DNA from 4 places in the Kitasatospora sp. NPDC085879 genome. Region 4 is predicted to be linked to each of the others. Evidence: riboswitches for the same ligand, from Rfam matches in the RefSeq annotation. Region 4 holds a riboswitch; each other region holds the start of a gene.

The links. A riboswitch is a leader RNA that binds a small molecule or an ion and turns the genes downstream of it on or off. The one in region 4 is predicted to bind cyclic di-AMP.
Region 1: another riboswitch for cyclic di-AMP. It lies ahead of AB0P35_RS14650 (LysM peptidoglycan-binding domain-containing M23 family metallopeptidase); the one in region 4 lies ahead of AB0P35_RS12450 (M23 family metallopeptidase).
Region 2: another riboswitch for cyclic di-AMP. It lies ahead of AB0P35_RS16725 (transglycosylase family protein); the one in region 4 lies ahead of AB0P35_RS12450 (M23 family metallopeptidase).
Region 3: another riboswitch for cyclic di-AMP. It lies ahead of AB0P35_RS04225 (C40 family peptidase); the one in region 4 lies ahead of AB0P35_RS12450 (M23 family metallopeptidase).

The regions. Positions count from the first base shown of each region.
Region 1 is NZ_JBFBJZ010000015.1:136,929-141,561, forward strand. Features, by position in the region: partial or broken gene AB0P35_RS14640 (hypothetical protein) at 117-212, opposite strand; gene AB0P35_RS14645 (hypothetical protein) at 417-1,823, opposite strand; gene AB0P35_RS14650 (LysM peptidoglycan-binding domain-containing M23 family metallopeptidase) at 2,212-3,174, opposite strand; cyclic di-AMP (ydaO/yuaA leader) riboswitch at 3,179-3,341, opposite strand; gene AB0P35_RS14655 (DUF6348 family protein) at 3,691-4,524, shown strand.
Region 2 is NZ_JBFBJZ010000019.1:17,850-22,482, forward strand. Features, by position in the region: gene AB0P35_RS16710 (DUF501 domain-containing protein) at 1-149, opposite strand, end outside; gene AB0P35_RS16715 (septum formation initiator family protein) at 146-580, opposite strand; gene eno (phosphopyruvate hydratase) at 679-1,965, opposite strand; gene AB0P35_RS16725 (transglycosylase family protein) at 2,170-2,967, opposite strand; cyclic di-AMP (ydaO/yuaA leader) riboswitch at 2,972-3,158, opposite strand; gene AB0P35_RS16730 (cytochrome P450) at 3,352-4,632, opposite strand.
Region 3 is NZ_JBFBJZ010000003.1:217,102-221,734, forward strand. Features, by position in the region: gene AB0P35_RS04215 (NYN domain-containing protein) at 1-368, shown strand, start outside; gene AB0P35_RS04220 (NlpC/P60 family protein) at 560-1,588, shown strand; cyclic di-AMP (ydaO/yuaA leader) riboswitch at 1,946-2,133, shown strand; gene AB0P35_RS04225 (C40 family peptidase) at 2,144-3,211, shown strand; gene AB0P35_RS04230 (NlpC/P60 family protein) at 3,451-4,518, shown strand.
Region 4 is NZ_JBFBJZ010000012.1:138,666-143,298, reverse strand. Features, by position in the region: gene AB0P35_RS12460 (GNAT family protein) at 1-501, opposite strand, end outside; gene AB0P35_RS12455 (hypothetical protein) at 582-1,478, shown strand; gene AB0P35_RS12450 (M23 family metallopeptidase) at 1,497-2,267, opposite strand; cyclic di-AMP (ydaO/yuaA leader) riboswitch at 2,278-2,416, opposite strand; gene AB0P35_RS12445 (YiaA/YiaB family inner membrane protein) at 2,665-2,955, shown strand; gene AB0P35_RS12440 (4-oxalocrotonate tautomerase family protein) at 2,969-3,181, opposite strand; gene AB0P35_RS12435 (alpha/beta hydrolase) at 3,332-4,168, shown strand; gene AB0P35_RS12430 (TetR-like C-terminal domain-containing protein) at 4,168-4,633, shown strand, end outside.

The DNA.
Region 1 (4,633 bases), on a different contig from region 4:
ACCAGCGCCAAGGCCTGGTGGCGACCCGAGATCCGGTCGGCGACCGCGTACACCTCGGCAAGGGTAGGGCCGGCGCGTTTGGCGATCTCGTGGCGCAGGTGGACGCGGAAGCGGGCCCGTAGCTTGCCGGCGTGGCCGTTCCGGAGCACCGCGTGCGTGTGGTCGCAGCCGTCCGGGTCGAGGGGTGAACCGAGGGCCGGGTCGTTGACCAGGTGCTCGGTGCCGCAGCGGCAGCGGCGGGCCGGTCGTGGACGAGGCCGGAGCCGGAGGCGGTGAGGTGGCGAGCACCCGCGGTGTCCCGATCAACCCCGGACGCAGGACGTCGCGCACCTCGGCCGTCCCCCCGGCGACGACGCCCGGTGGCACGCCGGAGGGGCGCAGGCCGCAGCCCACGCCCCTCCGGACCGGCAGAAAGGTCAGTTGACGGTGAAGAAGTAGTCGGTCGGAGCCGTCTGGGCCCCGTCCTTGGTGGTGCCGTAGACCTCCAGGGCGTACCAGCCGCTGTCGGTCGGGGTCCACGAAACCTGCGCCTCGCCGCGGGCGCCGGCCTTCACCGTGGTGCCCTCGCCCCAGTTGACGGAGTACGTGTAGCTGACCGCCCCCTTGATCTTCGGGGTGAAGGTGAAGGTGCCGGGCACGCCCGCGCCGCCGCCCGAACCGTTCTCGGGGTAGACGTCCGAGGTCACGGTCGGGGAGGTGTCGGTGCCACCGGTGCTCCACCACTGCTGCTGGCTCACCCAGCCGTTCGCGCTGGTGGAGGTGACGAGCAGCACGTCGCCGTACGGGTCGTCCAGCGTGAGGTTCAGCTCGGCGATTCCGCTCGTGGACGCCTTGACCGTCGTCGTCGACCGGGTCTGCCCGAGGCGCTCGACGGTGTAGCTGACCACGGGGCTCACCGCGTGGAGATCCGGGTCGGGGGTGAGCTTGAAGATCGCCTGCTTGCCGTACTGCGGCGAGTTGGAGACCTTGGTGACCTTCGGCGCGTCCGGCTTGACCGCGATGTAGTAGGTCGTGGGCTGGGACATGTTGAACGCCCGGTCCAGGCTGGCCACCCGCAGGACCAGGAGCCCGCTGTTGTACGGCGGCATCAGGTTCACCGTGGCCGAGCCGCCGAGGGAGTCCGCCCGCGCGAAGTAGTTCGGACTGGTCTCGTAGGGGTCGCGGTACTGCGGGATGCCGTGCTCCCCGACCGTCGAGACGCCGGGGACCGGGAACGTGCCGAACCAGGTGAACGCGTAGCCGGCGACGCCGCTCACACCGTTGGCACCGAACGTGAGCGTGATCGGGGTGCCGCCCTGGTTCCGCTGTCCCGCCGGGTAGTTCGGCGAGCTGACGGTCGGCTCCGCGCTCGGGAAGGTGTCGTCGGTGGCCACGTAGCACGGGGCCGACCAGTCGGAGGCGGCGCCGCTGTCCGCGTCCACGGTCCGTGCCTGCCAGGCGTAGGTCTCGCCGTCGCGCAGCGGGGCGTTGTAGCCGCCCAGGGTGGCCGTCGCCTCGTTGCCCACGGAGGCGTACCCCCGCTCGGCGGTGACGACCTGCGACGGGTCGGAGACCGGCCAGGCCCGGAACTGCTCGGTGATCCACCGGGTGTTGGGGTCGGTGTGGCCGGGGATTCCCTCCACCGTGAGACCGGTGCGCCCCGCGACGTACACGGGCGCGGCCTGGTCGGTGGAGCACGCCCGGTACTCGTTGTACAGGTCGGTCGGCGTCGTCGGCGTGCCGCCGGTCGCGTGCGCGGGCGCGGCGACGGCGAGCAGCGCGAGGCCGGCCGCGGCGACCGAGGCGAAGGCCGCACGGGTACGTGCGGCCGGGGTTCTGTTCACGGAGTGCCCTCCCCTGGAGTACCCGCCGGTGGCGTTCCGGTCGAACACCGCTCGACGAGCGCGGGGAATGCTAGTGCACACGTACGAACGACCGCCCGGGTTATCCGCTGGGGTGGTGACGGGGGTCACGCCAGGGCCCGGGTGTCGTTGCCGATCGCGACGAACTGCGGGACCGTCTTTCGGTTCTCGTCGCCCGCACCACACGTCTCGGCCGGCCCCCGCGGCCGGCGGGCACCCGCAGGCCGCGCCGAAGTCCGCACGCGGTCACGGGAATTGGGGGAAACGGCCGAGGCCCGGCCCCGGGATCGTGGGATCCCCGGGCCGGGCCTTCGGGTGCGGCGCGGTGCGCCTCGGCGGTGTGCCGGGGCAGCGGCGTCGGTGTGTTGCGTCAGACGCGGACACCGTGGGCGGCGAGGTACGCCACCGGGTCGATGTCGGAGCCGTACGACGGGGTGGTGCGGACCTCGAAGTGCAGGTGCGGGCCGGTCACGTTGCCGGTCGCACCGGAGAGGCCGATGACCTGGCCGGCGGTGACGGTCTGGCCGACCGAGACCTTCAGCGCGGAGAAGTGGGCGTACTGCGAGTACTTGCCGTCGGCGTGCTTGATGACGACGTTGTTGCCGTAGGCGCCGCCCCAGCCGGCCTCGACGACGGTGCCGGCGGCGATGGCGTGGATGGAGGTGCCGGTGCTGACGGCGAAGTCCACACCGGTGTGGTAGCCGCTGGACCAGTTGGAGCCGGCCTTGTGGTACGGGGTGCCGAGGGAGGCGGCGACCGGCGCGACGTAGCCGGAGGCGGCGGCGGGCTTGGCGGCCTCGGTCTTCGGGGCGGCGGCCGGCTTCGGGGCGGCCGGCTTCGGCGCGGCGGGCTTGGCGGCCTCGGTCTTGGGCGCGGCCGGCTTCGGCGCGGCCTGGACCGGGGTGCGCTTCTCGGAGCGCGAGGCGGCGGCGTCGGACTTCTTCGCCTCGGCCTGCGGGGCGGCGGCCTGGGCGGCCTTGCCGGCGACGGTCAGCTTCTGGCCGGGGAAGATCAGGTTCGGGTTGCCGCCGATGACCTGGCGGTTGTCCTGGTACAGCTTCTTCCAGCCGCCGTCGACGTGCTGGGCGTTGGCGATCTTGGACAGGGTGTCGCCGTGGACCACCTTGTAGCTGGCGTCGGCGGCCGGGGCGGCCGGCGCGGCGGCGGGGGCCTCGGTGTGCGCGGCGGCCGGGGCCGCGGCGGCCGGAGCGGCAGCCGGGGCGGCGCTGTGGACCGAGGCGGCGGACGCAGCGGTGACGGGGATGGCAATGGCGGCGGCGGCCACACCGGTGGCGACGGCGACGCGGGACAGACGGGTGCCCAGAACGGACATCAGGTTTTCCTCTCCGACGCCTGCGAGGTGAGCTGTCGGGTTCGGGCGGGGAGTTCGCCCGGTCGCGAAAATGACGCGACTTCACCCCAAGCCGTCCCGGATCACCGGGCGCGGCACTTACCTTGGGTCCCCCGCTCCTGCCGTGCACGGAATGGTGCGTGACCCCGGGCGGCGGCAGGACTCGGCGTTCCGCCCGGTGGCCCGCCCAGCCGTTGTGGCCGGGCAGGATTCGAGGAAAACCGATCGCCCCCTCCGGAGGCAAGCGCCCCGCCCTCGGGGACCCCCGAGAGCCCTCCCGGGGGTCACTCTCCGCCCGATGGTGGTGGGCGGAGCGCAGTCAGATCAGTGACCGTACGTGTCCGGATCACCAGCAGTCAGGCAAATCGGACACCGGGTGTGGCTGCCCGGTCGCGGCCCGGCACGGATCATGGCCCGCCCGGTGACGCTGGTCACGCGCGGGGCCGATAGCCTCGCTCCCTATCGGTGTTCGACCCCTTTTCGAGCGAGGAGCCGCGGGTGCGCGCGCAGTCCGGACCGGATGTGATCCGGCTCAGCGTCGTCCGGGAGATGGCCCGGCTCGGGCAGCGGTTCACGGTCGAGGGCAGTGTGGTGCGCGGGCCCGGGACGACGGCCGTGGCGGTGCGGGAGCACCCCGGTGAGAACGGCGGCGCCGGGCACGTCGACCTCGGCTTCGCCTTCGACGTGGGGCGGGCGGACGGCCCGGTGGTGTGGGACTGCACGGCGGGCCTCGGCCGGACGGAGCAGGAGCGGATGGAGAGCGCGGTGCGGATGTGGGCGACCACCACCGCGTCGGCCGTGGTGGAGCTGCAGGAGGGCCGGGGCACGCACGGCGACCACTTCCGCCCGGAGCAGCTGCCGGGGTGGCATGCCGTCCAGGGGCCGGCGGCCGTCTTCGGTTTCGGCAGCGACCGGCTGGCGGAGTGGCTGGCGGACCACCGGTTGCTGCCGGCACTGGCCGGGGTGCTGGCGCGGGAGCTCGCGGAGCCGGCGGTGACGGGGGTGAAGCTGTTCCTCGGCGGCCGGGCGGGCGAGGACGTCGCGGAGGTCCGGGTCAACGGCTCGGTGTCGGAGCAGGCCTCGGCGGCGCTGCGGGCGCTCGACTGGCCGCGCGGCGAACGGCTCTGCTGGGCACGGCTGTTCGTCCTGCTGGTGCCGGACGGCAGCCTGCCGGGGCGCAGCGGGGCGGGAGACGGCCCGGAGGAGAGCGGCGCGGAGGGCCGGCCGGCCCGGGAGCGGGCTGCGGCCGGGGCCGAGGCTCCGACGGTGTCCGGGCCCGCCGCACGGCTCGGGGTGCTGGCCCGTTGGCGGCGGGCCCGGGCCGGCCGTTAGGCCGCGGGTCCGGCCGGATCGGCGAGCAGGGTCCGGTGCGTGCGGCTGCCGGGCGCGTGTGTGGCGCCTCCCGGCCGAGGGCCGGGAGCACGTGCGTGCCGGGGCGTCC
Region 2 (4,633 bases), on a different contig from region 4:
TCGACCACGTCGGGGTTGCCGCAGGGGCAGCGGTGGGCCACCCCGCGCAGCCCGCGCGGGACCCGGCCGAGCTGGGCGGCGATGGCGGCCACGTCGGCGTCCGGCACGGCGCTGTCGGGGGTGGTGGCAGGGTGCTGTTCAGAGGTCATGGCGTGGCGTCTTCGTGAGGAGCGGGCGTCGAGTCGGCCAGGTCGACCGATTCGAGGACGGTGGTGTACCAGGGCTTGGCCGCCCGGACCGGGCCGGTGGGCAGCGCGCCGGCGGAGGCCGGGCCGGGGGGTGCGGACGGGTCGACCGAGACGAACGGGGTCTCACCGGGCATCGCGAAGTGCAGCCGCTCGCGGGCCTGCGCCTTCACGTACTCCGGGTCCTGCCAGCGGGCCTTCGCCCGCCGGAGCTCCTCGACCTGCTGCCGGGCGTGCTCCGCCCGGGCCCGCTGGTCGGCGATCTCCGAGCGCTGCGTCAGGAACTGCCGGGTGGGGTAGGCCAGTATCGCCACCAGCGAGCACAGGACGAGCACGAGCACGGTCGCGCGGCTGGTGAAGCGTGGCCGCCCCGCCAGTCCCGGGATCTTCCACATCGCTCGTACCCCTCCTGCTCGCGCCGGTGCCCCGGCCCCCACCCTACGGGGTGGTTGCCGGGGCACCGGTCCAGCGGCCGTGTGTCAGCCCGCGGGTGTCAGCCCTCGTACTTGTACCGGGGGAAGGCACCGCGGCCGGCGTACTCGGCGGCGTCGTCGAGGATCTCCTCGATGCGCAGCAGCTGGTTGTACTTGGCGACGCGCTCGGAGCGGGCCGGGGCGCCGGTCTTGATCTGGCCGCAGTTGGTGGCGACGGCGAGGTCGGCGATGGTGACGTCCTCGGTCTCGCCGGAGCGGTGCGACATCATGCAGCGGTAGCCGTTGCGCTGGGCCAGCTCGACGGCGTCCAGGGTCTCGGTGAGCGAGCCGATCTGGTTCACCTTCACCAGCAGCGCGTTGGCGGTGCCGGTCTCGATGCCGCGGCGCAGGCGCTCCGGGTTGGTGACGAACAGGTCGTCGCCGACCAGCTGGACCTTGTCGCCCAGCTTGTCGGTCATGGCCTTCCAGCCGTCCCAGTCGGACTCGTCCAGCGGGTCCTCGATGGAGACCAGCGGGTACGCGGCGACCAGCTCGGCGTAGTAGTCGATGAGCTCGGCGGAGGAGATCGCCTTGCCCTCGAAGGTGTAGGCACCGTCGTTGTGGAACTCGGAGGAGGCGACGTCCAGGGCGAGCGCGACGTCCTTGCCCGGGGTGTAGCCGGCCTTCTTGATGGCCTCGACGATCAGGTCGAGGGCCTCGCGGTTGGAGTCCAGGTTCGGCGCGAAGCCGCCCTCGTCGCCGAGGCCGGTGGACAGGCCGCGCTCCTTCAGCACGCCCTTGAGCGTGTGGTAGACCTCGACGCCCCAGCGGACGGCCTCGGAGAAGGACTCCGCGCCGATCGGGGCGATCATGAACTCCTGGATGTCGACGTTGGAGTCCGCGTGCGAGCCGCCGTTGAGGATGTTCATCATCGGGACGGGCAGGACGTGCGCGTTCGGGCCGCCCAGGTAGCGGAACAGCGGCAGGTCGCTGGCCTCGGAGGCGGCGTGCGCGACGGCGAGGGAGACGCCGAGGATCGCGTTGGCGCCGAGCGAGGACTTGTCCGGGGTGGCGTCCAGGTCGAGCATGGCCTGGTCGATCAGGCGCTGCTCGGTGGCGTCGTAACCGACCAGCTCGGGGCCGATCTGCTCGATGACGGCGAGGACGGCCTTCTCCACGCCCTTGCCGAAGTAGCGGTTCTTGTCGCCGTCGCGAAGCTCCAGGGCCTCGAAGGCACCGGTGGAGGCACCGGACGGAACAGCGGCACGACCGGTGCTGCCGTCGTCGAGGCCGACCTCGACCTCGACCGTGGGGTTACCGCGGGAGTCGAGGATTTCGCGGGCTACGACGACATCAATGGACGGCACGAGGCATCTCCTAGCGGAAGCGGATGAGGGTCGTTACGACCAGAGCCTAACCGCACGGGCCCGCCGGGCCGTGCCACGCACGGCCCTGTCTCACCGTGTGACCGGTCTACTCGTCGGTAGTTCACCTGAAGGACCACAGAACCGGCCGCCCGCCCGCGGGTGCCGCCCCACGGGCGGACGGTCCGTTCGTACCGTGCCGGTCCGTCAGACCAGCCGCAGTTGCTGGCCGGGCAGGATCAGGTCCGGATCGGCCCCGACGACCTCCCGGTTGTTCGCATACAGCTGGTCCCAGCCGCCGGGAAGTTCGAGCGCGGCGGCGATGCCGGACAGCGTGTCGCCCTCGCGCACGGTGTACGGCTCGCGGCCGAGCGCGGGCACCGGGACGGCCTGCAGGGTGCGGCCGCCCTCGCCGGCCGCCACACCGTCGTCCGGCTCGGCCGGTTCGGTCGGAACGGGGGGCAGATGGCGCTCGTAGATCTCCTTGTGCGCCGTCCAGTACCACTGGTCGCCCTTCTGGTACCAGTACACGCCGGAGTCGGCGTCGAAGCCGCCGCGGCCCGGGAACTTCGGCGACGGCGCGCCCTGCCCGGTACTACTGCGGGTCTCGCCGGTACTCCCCGCGGAGGTGCGGGTCAGGCCGGCGCGTTTGGAACACACCGGCCACGCGCCGGGGCCCTGGGTGGCCAGCACCTTCTCGGCGACGGCGATCTGCTGACTCTTGCTCGCCTGGTGGGCGAGCGGGGCGTACCGGGCGCCGCCGAACCCCTTCCAGGTACGGGCGGTGAACTGCAGCCCGCCGTAGAAGCCGTTGCCGGTGTTGATCTTCCAGTTGCCGCCGCTCTCGCACTGGGCGACCTTCTCCCAGATCGAGACCGGGGCGGCATGGGCTCCGCCCGCGGTGAGCAGCGGCATGGCGAGGCCGACACCCGCGACACCCGCGACGGCGACCGCCTTCTGGGCGGTCGTCCTGCGGCGGTGGCGGCCAGGTCCGGTGAAGAGCATGGGTTTTCCCTCTCCGAACGCCTGCGAGGTGAGCTGTCGGGTTCGGACCGGGAGGCTTGGCCCGGCCGCGGCCGCAGGAGGGGCCCTGCTGACGCGGCTTCACCCCTAGCCGTGGGGACGGCGACGAACGTGGTTCCCCCGCCCCTGTCCTTGGTCTCGGTCGTGAGGCCCGGGTGCGGCGGACAGGATTCGGCGTTGCCGCACGCGGGGTCCGCGGCTGCGGACTGTTCGGGAGAGTAAGCAGATCGAACGGACGATCACAAGCTCATCTCGCTGATATCACGTGGGAATTACGGAGAGCCTATTATCGCCCACGAACGATGCCGGTATTTCCTGATTGATGAGTGTTCAGATCCGATCACTCCCGATCGGCGCGACACACCGTCAGACCGGGTCGCACCGCCCGGACGGCTCCGCCGCGGTCTCCGGGGTGAAGGCGACCGGGAGCTCGCGCAGGCCGCGCATGATGAGGCCGCCGCGCCAGCGCAGGTCGGCGGGGTCGGCGTCCAGGGCGAGATCGGGGAGGCGGGTCAACAGGGTGGCCAGGGCCGCGCGGCCCTCAAGCCGGGCCAGCGGGGCGCCGATGCAGTAGTGGATGCCGTGGCCGAAGCCCAGGTGCGGGTTGTCGGTGCGGGCGAGGTCCAGGGTGTTCTCGTCGGCGAACCGGGCCGGGTCGCGGTCGGCGGCGGCCAGCACCACCAGCACCGGGTCGCCGACCGGGACGTCCACCCCGCCGATCGTCAGCGGACGGGTGGCGAACCGCCACGTGGCGAGCTCCACCGGTCCGTCGTAGCGCAGCAGCTCCTCGATCCCGGTCTCCAGCAGGCCGCCCTCGCCGCGGGCCAGCGACTCCTGCAGCAGCGCCCGCTGGCCGGGGTTGCGCAGCAGCGCGTACAGGCCGTTGCCGATCAGGTTGACGGTGGTCTCGAACCCGGCGAACAGCAGGATGAAGGCCATCGCGGCGGCCTCGTTCTCGGTCAGGTGCTCGCCGTGGTCGCTGGCCCGGATCAGCCCGGAGATCAGGTCGTCGCCGAGGTCGGCCCGCTTGCGGTGGATCAGCTCCGCCAGGTAGGTCCGCATCCGCTTCACGGCCCGGCCGACACCGCCGCGCTGCCCGCCGTGGTGTCGGATCATCATGCCGGCCCAGTCGCGGAAGTCGTCCTGGTCCTCGGCCGGCACGCCGAGCAGGTCGCAGATCGCGTAGATCGGCAGCGGGAAGGCGAACTCGTGGATCAGGTCGGCGGTGCCCCGCTCGGCGAAGGAGTCGATCAGCCGGTCGGTGAGCTGCTGCACCCGGGGCTCGAACTCCGCCACCCGGCGCGGGGTGAACGCCTTGGACACCAGCCGCCGCAGGCGGGTGTGGTCCGGCGGGTCGATGTTCAGCAGGTGGGTCATCAGGTCGGCCTGGCGCTCCCCCGGGATGCCGACCCGGCCGGAGCGGTGCGCCTGCTCGCTGTGGTGCACCGGGTTCTTGGAGAGCCGGGAGTCGGCGAGCGCCTGCCGGGCGTCCGCGTACCGGGTGACCAGCCAGGCCTCCACCCCGCTCGGCAGCGTGGTGCGGTGCACCGGCGCGTGCTCGCGCAACCAGGCGTACGCGGGGTACGGGTCGGCGGCGAACTCCCAGGTGAAGAGTTCCGGCTGGTCGGGGCGGGAGGTGTCCGGCATG
Region 3 (4,633 bases), on a different contig from region 4:
TGGTGGTCGACGGCTACAACGTGACCAAGACCGGGTACCCGACGCTGCCGCTGGAGCAGCAGCGGATGCGGCTGCTGGGCGGTCTGGCCATGCTGGCGCAGCGCACCCAGGCCGAGGTGACCTGCGTCTTCGACGGCCAGGACCTGGACGTCCCGGTGATCATGGCGCCGCCGCGCGGGGTGCGGGTGCGCTTCAGCCGCACGGGGGAGACCGCGGACGAGCTGATCCGCCGCCTGGTGCGGGCCGAGCCGCAGGGCCGGCCGGTGGTGGTGGTCTCCACGGATCGCGAGGTCGCGGACGGCGTGCGGAAGGCGGGTGCGCGTCCGGTCGCGTCGATTCTGCTGCTCAACCGGCTCGCCCGGCCCTGACGGTCGGTCGGCCCCCGGCGCGGGCCGGGTGGCGGGCTTGTGGCGGGGTGGTGAAATCGTGGCCTCTGCGCCAAGTTCGCCCAACTCGGGAGTGGCGCCGGGGACGGATCTTCACTAGGGTCTGGCGTCAAACCTATTTTCCGGACGTCCACTCGATCGGGTGAGTCCAGCAGGAAGAAGGAGCTAGACCCTTGGCCTCCCACCGCCGTCCCAAGCAGCCGAGCCGCGCACGGGTATCCGTGCTCACCGCTGCCGCCGCGACCGCGGTCGCCCTCTCCGCGCAGGCCAGCGCGCACGCCGCACCGGCCAAGCCGAGCAAGGACGAGGTCAAGGTCCAGGTCGACAAGCTGCTCGAGGAGCAGGAGCAGGCGGCCGAGAAGTACAACGGCGCCAAGGAGCGGGCCGACCAGCTCCGCAAGCAGGCCGACCAGCTGCAGGACCAGATCGCCCGTAGCCAGGAGCAGCTCTCCCAGGTGGCGTCCGGCCTGTCCGCGGTGGCGGCCGACCAGTACCGCACCGGCGGCGTCGACCCGACGGTCGCGCTGATGCTCTCCTCGAACCCGGACAACTACCTCGAGAAGGCGTCCAGCAACGAGCAGGCCACCGACACCCAGGCCTCCACGCTGAAGGGTCTTCGGGACCAGCAGCGCCGGCTGGACCAGCAGAAGCAGGAGGCCGCCGCCATCCTCGCCGAGCTGGACCGCTCCACCCAGGTGCTGAACGACTCCAAGGCGGACGTCCAGAAGAAGCTCGCCGAGGCGCAGCGCCTGCTGAGCACCCTGACGGCCGCCGAGCGCGCCGCGATCCTGGGCACCGACCGCGCCTCGCGCGACGCCAGCCGCTTCGACCTGACCAACCTGCCGCCGGCCGCCGGCTACGCCGCGGTCGCGGTCGAGGCTGCGATGGGCAAGCGCGGCACCCCGTACGTGTGGGGCGCCACCGGCCCGAACTCCTTCGACTGCTCCGGTCTGATGGTGTGGGCGTACGCCAAGGCCGGCGTGTCGCTGCCGCGTACCTCACAGTCGCAGGCCAGCGTCGGCACCCGCGTCCCCTCTCTGGCCGCCGCCCAGCCGGGTGACCTTGTCATCTACTACTCGGACGCGCACCACGTCGGGATGTACATCGGCAACGGCCTCGTCGTCCACGCCCCGCGGACCGGCGACGTGGTGAAGGTGATGGACGCGGACATCCTGCCGATCAAGACGATCCGCCGCGTCTGACCATCCAGTAGCAATTCGGACATAAGCCTCACCTGCGGCGTTTCTGATGCCGCATGACACGCCCGGGCGTGTCGTGATCACTGTGTGATCTGCGACACGCCCGGGCGTCGTGTTTGTCCGTCCCGGGGTGACATCTCGTCAGCCGAGCGTGGATTCTCGGTCACTGGCGGTCGTGCTCACATTTTCACGACAACATTTCCCCGTCGATTTTCTGACAACGATTTGAACGGATCACGGATCGGTTACTAGGGTCGTCCCCACGGACCGCCGCACAGTGATCGCCCGACCCGGGTGACGGTGGTGGTCGCCGCCGAGTCCGCGACGCAGCTGGACGGTTCCGACCGTCCACGGGGAACCCCTGCGGGGGTGCTGTCGAACGGAGCCGGGGAACCACGTTTCCCCCGGGGTGAATCGGCGTCAGGTCGGCCGCGCCGGCCGGGCCGCGGGAAGCCGCGACCGGGCAGGGGCGGGCGTGAGGCGTCGTAGGGCAATGCTTCCGGCCCGAACCCGTCAGCTCACCCGGTAGGCGGTGTGAGGAAGAAGGAGTCCGCCTTCGTGGCGTCCCATCGTCGTCCCAAGCCCGTCGGCCGTACCCGCGCATCGATCCTGACTGCGGCAGCCGCCACCGCGGTGGCACTCTCCTCGCAGACCGGTGCGCACGCCGACCCGGCACCCACCAAGGAGCAGGTCGCGGCCCAGGTCGACCAGCTCAACGATCAGGCCGAAGCGGCCAACGAGCAGTACCTCGCGGCCGAGCAGAAGCAGCAGGAGCTGCAGAAGCAGGTCACCACGCTCCAGGACCAGGTCGCGCGTCAGCAGGACCAGGTCAGCGGCGTCCAGGGCCGCCTCGCCGAGGTCGCCGCCCAGCAGTACCGCGACGGCGGCATCTCGCCCACCGTCAAGCTGATGCTCTCCAGCAACCCGGGCGAGTTCCTCGGCCAGGCCGGCGCGGTCAGCCGGATGAGCGCGACCCAGGCCGACACCCTGAAGTCCTTCAAGGCCGAGCAGGCCAAGCTGGACGGCCAGAAGGCCGAGGCCGAGCACAAGCTCGCCGAGCTGGACACCAGCACCCGCGCGCTCAAGGCCAAGAAGGAGGACTTCCAGGGCAAGCTGGCCAAGGCCCAGTCCCTGCTGAACTCCCTCACCCAGAAGGAGAAGGACGAGCTCGCCGCCGCGGAGCAGCGTGCCGCGGACGCCGCGCGCACGTCCGCCGACCGGGCCTCGCGGGACACCACCCGTCCCGACCTCGGCAGTGTCGACCTGCCGTCGGGTACGTACACCGCCAAGGCGATCGCGGCCGTCAAGTCCGCACTGGGCGCCCCGTACGTGTACGGCGCGACAGGCCCGAGCACCTTCGACTGCTCCGGTCTGATGCAGTGGGCGTACGGCAAGGCGGGCGTCTCCATCCCGCGCACCTCGCAGTCGCAGGCCGGCGCCGGCACCAACATCGGCACCAACATCGCCAACGCCAAGCCCGGTGACCTGGTCATCTACTACAGCGACCGGCACCACGTCGGCATGTACGTGGGCGGCGGGCAGGTGATCCACGCGCCGCACACCGGTGCGGTCGTCCGCTACGTCGCGGCCACCGCCATGCCGATCTCGGCGATCATCCGGGTGTGACGACCCGTCCGGCGGACTCGTGCGGGCCCGGCTCCCACCACGGGGGCCGGGCCCGCGGTCGTCGCTGCCCGCCCGCCATGCTCGCCATAATGTCCGATTAGCGGTCAGATATTCGATGATGGATGGGTTTGGACTAGATCGGTGTGACTCGCTAACGTCTGCCCCCGGATGTCCGCGAGGACGGCCGCCCGACCGGGGCGGCGGCGGCCGTCCGGCCGCAGGAACGGAGCCGCCGCCGCATGTCCGCGCACCGACGCCCCCAACTGCCGGGCGGTCACACCCTCGCCCGGGCCCTGCTGCTCACGGCCGCGGCGACCACGGCCGTCGGCGTCACCGTCGGCACGGGCGCGTACGCCACCCCCGCGGCGCCCGCCGACCCGTCCTGGCGGACCGCCGACGTCAGGGCCAAGGTCGACCGGCTCTACGAGGAGGCCGAGCAGGCCAGCGAGCGGGCGAACGCCGCCGCGGAGGACCAGAAGCGCCTGCAGACCGAGGCCGGCCAGCTGCAGGACCAGATCGCCGCCGGCCAGGACCAGCTCAACGGCCTCTACACCGACCTCGCCACCGCCGCCGCCGCGCAGTACCGCGACGGCGGGCTCGACCCGGCCTTCCGCCTGATGCTGGAGTCCGACCCGGCCGGCTACCTCACCCGGGCCCGCGCCCTCGACCAGGCCGCCACCCGGCAGAGCGACACCCTGCGCCAGGTGCTCGACCGCCAGCGCAGGATCGACCAGCGCCGCGCCGAGGCCGGCGCCAAGCTCGCCGAGCTGGAGGACGTCCGCCGCTCCCTCGCCGGCCACAAGGACGAGGTCCGCCGCCGGCTCGGCGACGCCCAGCGCCTGCTCGGCGGCCTCACCACCGCCGAGCGCGTCCGGCTGGCCACCGCCGACGCCGCCGACGCGGCCCGCCGCGCGGCCCGCGGCGCCGACCGCCTCGACCTCGGCGACCAGCCGCCCTCCTCCGACCGCGCGGCCGCCGCCCTGGCCGCCGCGATCAGCAAGATCGGATCACCGTACGTCTACGGATCGACCGGCCCTCGTGCCTTCGACTGCTCCGGTCTGATGTACTGGAGCTGGCGGCAGGCCGGAGTCACCCTGCCGCGCACCTCGCAGGCGCAGGCATACGCGGGGCGGCGAGTCAGCCTCTCCGAGGCGCGACCGGGAGACCTGGTGATCTTCTTCAAGGACATGCACCACGTCGGCATGTACGCCGGCGGCGGCGTCGTCGTGCATGCCCCCTACCCCGGCGCCCGGGTCCGCTACGAGAACGTCAGCGCCATGCCCGTCAGCGGGGTGGTGCGGGTCTGAGCACCTTCCACCGGCAGCCCGGCCCGTCCGGCGGGGAGGCCGAACCCCTGGTCACCGACCTGCCCCGGCCCACCGGGGCGGGCCGCGCCGTCCTGCCGGCCGGCGGCCGCCTCCC
Region 4 (4,633 bases):
GATCCGGCCCTCCTGCCGGAAGCCGGCCCGGGTGAGCACCCGGGCCGAGGCGGTGTTCGCCGGGTCGACCCGGGCGGCGAGCCGGTGCAGGCCGAGCGTCCCGAAGGCGAATCCGCAGAGCAGCGCGGTGATCTCGCCGGCGTAGCCGTTGCCCCAGGTGTCCCGGCGCAGCGCACAGCCCAGCGAGGCGGCGCGGTGCCCTTCGAGGCCGAGGACGGCGCTGCCGATCGGCGGGGCCTCGTCGCCCTCCTCGCGCAGGGTCACGGCGAGCCGGTAGACGGTGCGCGGGTCCTGCTCGGCCTCGTCGAGGTACAGCTCGATCTGGTCGGCGCACTCCTCCTCGTCGCGCGGCTCGAAGGGCAGGTACCGGGCGGCCTCCGGGTCGCCGAACACGGCGAACAGGGCGTGGACGTCCTCCGGGGCGAGCCGGAACTCGCGGATCGCCAGGCGCGGCCCGGCCAACCGGACCTGGCGCACCGTCCGGACCTGTTCGGGTGTCATGGCCGCCGACCCTACCCCGGGCCTGACCCCGCGGGCCCCGGATGCCGCGCTGCGGGCCCCGCACCGGTTACGGTACCGGCGTGAACGACGAAGACCTGCAGCTCATCCCCCGTACCCGCGCCGAGGAGCTGCTCGACTGGGCGGACGCCCAGGGCCTGCCCACGGTGCCGGAGGAAGCGGCCCGGCAGGTGCTGGCGCTGCTGGAGCTGAGCGGCGCGCCACTGCACGACGGCTGGCCCGAACTGGGCTCGGCGGTACTGGAACAACTGCTGCACGAGCGGCTCCACCTGTACGTGCAGCCGGACGGCGACCCCGGCGCGTACGGCGCGGCCGTGCGGCTGCTCATCGACCACCAGCGGGCGGTTCGCCGGCTGAACGCCAAACGGCAGGAACGGCTGCACGCGGAGGCGGACTGGCAGGGCGAGCTGCTGGGAACGCTGCTGCGGCGGCCGCAGCTGCTCACCTGGCCCCGGCTCTACACCCTGCTGCTGCGCGCGGACGGGGTGGACACCGCGGACACCGACGCCGTCCGGGCCTGGCTGGACGGCTTCCGCGCGCTGGAGCCCGCGGACCGGACGGCGGCGTACGCGGCGCTGGTCGACACCGGCGCGCTGGACCCGATGTCCGGGGCCGACGCCGCCCTCGGCTGGGGCGAGGCGCACCTGCTGTCGATCGGGATGGCGACCGACGGCGCGCGGCGGCTGCTGGAGTACGGGCTGATGCAGCGCAGCTACCGCAACCTGGCGGCGCTGACCGCGCTCGGCGAGCCGATGCCGTACGAGCTGCGGGGCGAGTTCGAGGACTTCGAGCAGGTGGTGGCGGACGTCGCGCTCTGGCTGTGCGGGCAGTGGACCGTCCCGGGGTTGCCCGCCCTGCTGGTGGCCGACTACCCGGACCTGGCCCCCGAACCGGGCACCGCCGAACTGGAGGCGTACGCCGCGGCCCGCCAGGAACCGGAAGGGGACGCCCACGCGTAGGGGCGCTTCGATGAGCGCCTAGGGCTGGACGCCGTGGGAGCGGAGCCAGCTCAGGGGGTCGACGGGGGCGCCGCCGGCGGGGCGGACCTCCAGGTGGAGGCGGGGGGTGGTGACGCTGCCGGTGGCGCCGACCGCGCCGAGGACGGTGCCGCGCTCGACCGGGCCGTCGGTGACGGCGAGCCGGTTGAGGTGGCAGTACCAGATCTCGGTGCCGTCGGGCAGGGTCTCGACGATCCGGTAGCCGTAGGAGCCGGCCCAGCCGGCCGAGGTGACGGTGCCGTTGCCGACGGCGGTGACCGGGGTGCCGGTGGCGGCCTGGAAGTCGAGGCCGGTGTGCAGGTGGGCCCAGTGGCCGGTGGGGCCGTACTGCGCGCCGAGGGTGTAGCCGGTGGTCGGCAGGGCGAGCGCGGTGGCGTCCACCGCGGCCTGGGCGGCGCGGCGCGCCGCGGCCTCCTGGGCGGCGGCGAGGCGGGCGGCCTCGTCGGCGGCGGTGCGGTGGTCGGCCTGCTGCTGGATGCGGGCGGCGAGGGCGAGGCCCGGGTCGGCGGCGTCGGCCGCCTGGTCGGGGGCGGTCACCGCGGGTTCGGCGGCGGCGGCCGGGCCGGCTGCGGCCGCGGTCATGCCGGCGGCGCCGAGGGTGGCGGCCATGGTGGCGGTGACGCCGAGCAGCGGGCTGCCGCTCCTGGTCTGGCGGGGTACCCGGTGGCGGGCCTGGTCGGCCTGGTCCCAGGGGTGGTCGAGGAGCTGGGTGGCTGCGGCGGTGGGGTCCGCCGAGTGCGTCGACGCCACGGGGCGCACTCCTTTCCTTCCCTCTCGCCGACCGGGTTAGCTGACGGGTTCGGAGCAGGAAGGTCTCCTACGGCTGGGCCACCGGCCCTGCCGATTCACCCCAAGGAACGTGGTTCCCCGGTTCCCGGGGCCACCGGCGAAGGCAGACCGCGGGATTGAGCGACACGCGCACGGTGCCGTGTCGGTACGGCGTTGCCGACCGCGCTGCGTTATCAAACGTTAATGCCGTGCCCGCCTTGATTCCAAGCGTCTGCGGAGGTGGATTCGTAAGGGCTGCGGGCGAAATGGGCTATTTGCCATGGATTGCGAAACGGCCCCTGACGGAGGGTGATCGGACACTCCGGAGTGAGTATCCGTACTCATGCAAGCCCGCCGCGGCTCCGGGACCCTGCAGAGCATGAGCGCACCGATGCAGCCCCGCACCACGGCCGCGTACTACGTGCAGGCCGTCCTGTCCTTCGCCCTCGCCACCGCCGCCCTGGCGATCGGGATCGTCCGCCTCCCGGTGGACGCCTGGATGCGCGCCTTCCTGGCGGTCGCCCTGCTGTACGTGATCACGTCGTCGTTCACGCTGGCCAAGGTGGTCCGCGACCGCCAGGACGCCGGCGACCTGGTCTCCCGGGTCGACCAGGCCAGGCTGGAGAAGCTGCTGGCCGAGCACGACCCCTTCCGGACGGAGGGCCTCTGACCGGTCGCGGCGGTCAGCTGCCGGAGGCGGCGGCGCGGGCCCGCTTGGCGGCGAAGGTCTCGCCGCCGGCGGCCCAGTTCTCGGCCGGGACCTCCTCGACGACCACCCAGACGTTGGCCGGGTCCATTCCGGTGGCCCGGGCGTAGGCGGCGGTGAGCTCGCGGGCGATCTCGGCGCGCTGCTCCTCGGTGCGGCCGGCCAGCTGCTTGACGGTGATGAAGGGCATGACGCCTCCGGTCTCTCGACTCTCGGTCCGGTCTCGGTCCGGCGGCACGGTACCGCAGGCCGCATCCACCTCCTTGACAGCTATGGCTATTAGCCTTAGCTTTATGGCTACGGGCAATCAGCCGCGTCAGCGAGGCCAAGGAGGCCGGCCGTGAACGACACCCAGCACGCCCCGCAGACCCGTCACCTGGACGTTCCCGGCGGCCGGCTGGCGTACGACGACACGGAGCGGGGTGCCGGCGTCCCGGTCGTCCTGCTGCCCGGGATGCTCGACCTGCGGGCGGCCTACCGGCACCTGCACCCGCTGCTCACCGCCGCCGGACACCGGGTGGTCACCATGGACCTGCGCGGCATGGGCGAGTCCTCGACCGCGTGGGACGACTACTCGCCGACCGCGATCGCCGGCGACGTCCGCGCCCTGCTCGACCACCTGGGCATCGCACGCGCCGTCCTGGTCGGCAGCTCGTACACCGGCGCCACCGTGGTGCGGGTCGCCGCGGACGCGCCGGAGCGGGTCGCCGGGATCGTCCTGATCGACGCCTTCTTCGAGAACTTCCCGCCCACCCTGCTGCAGAGGGCCATGGTCGGCCTGCTCGGCCCGGCCGTCACGTGGTTCCCGGCACTGTGGGGCGCCGCGCAGAAGCTCTACTTCCCGACCGCACGGCCGGCCGACTTCGACGAGTACCGGGCCCGGCTGGTCGCCTCGCTCAAGCGGCCGGGCCGCCGCGCGGCGATCCGCGGCTACGTCCGCGGCGAATCCGCGCCGACCGGCTGGGGCGCCGGCGTGACCTGCCCCGCGCTGGTCGTGATGGGCAGCCGCGACCCCGACTTCCCCGACCCGGCCGCGCTCGCCGAGCGGCAGGCCGAGGCGCTGCGCGGACGTAAGGTGATCATCGAGGGCGGCGGCCACTACCCGATGGCCGGGTACCCGCAGGCCACCGCCGACGCCCTGCTGCCCTTCCTGACCGAAGTGAACGAGGTCACCTGATGCCCAGGGCCGGTCTGACCCCCGCCGCCGTCGTCGACCACGCGCTCGGGCTGCTCGACGAGCAGGGCCCGGAGGCCCTCACCCTGGCCGCCGTGGCCGGCCGGGCCGGCGTGGCCACCCCCTCGCTCTACAAGCACGTCTCCGGCGGGCTGGGCGAGCTGCGCGGGCTGATCGCCGTCCGGGTGACCGGCGAGCTGACCGAGCGGTTGTCGGGCGCGGTGCTCGGCCGCGGCGGGGACGAGGCGCTCGCCGCGCTGATCGACGCCTACGTCGACTACGCGGTGCGCCATCCGCACCGGTACGCGGCGTTGCCGCAGGCCCCGCAGGACGACCCGGAGCTGACCGCGGCGGCCGGCCGGCTGGTCGAGGTGATCCTGGCGGTGCTGCGGGGGTACGGCCTGACCGGCTCCGAGCTGGTCCACGCGGCCCGGACGGTCCGCGCCGCGGCGCACGGCTTCGCCTCGC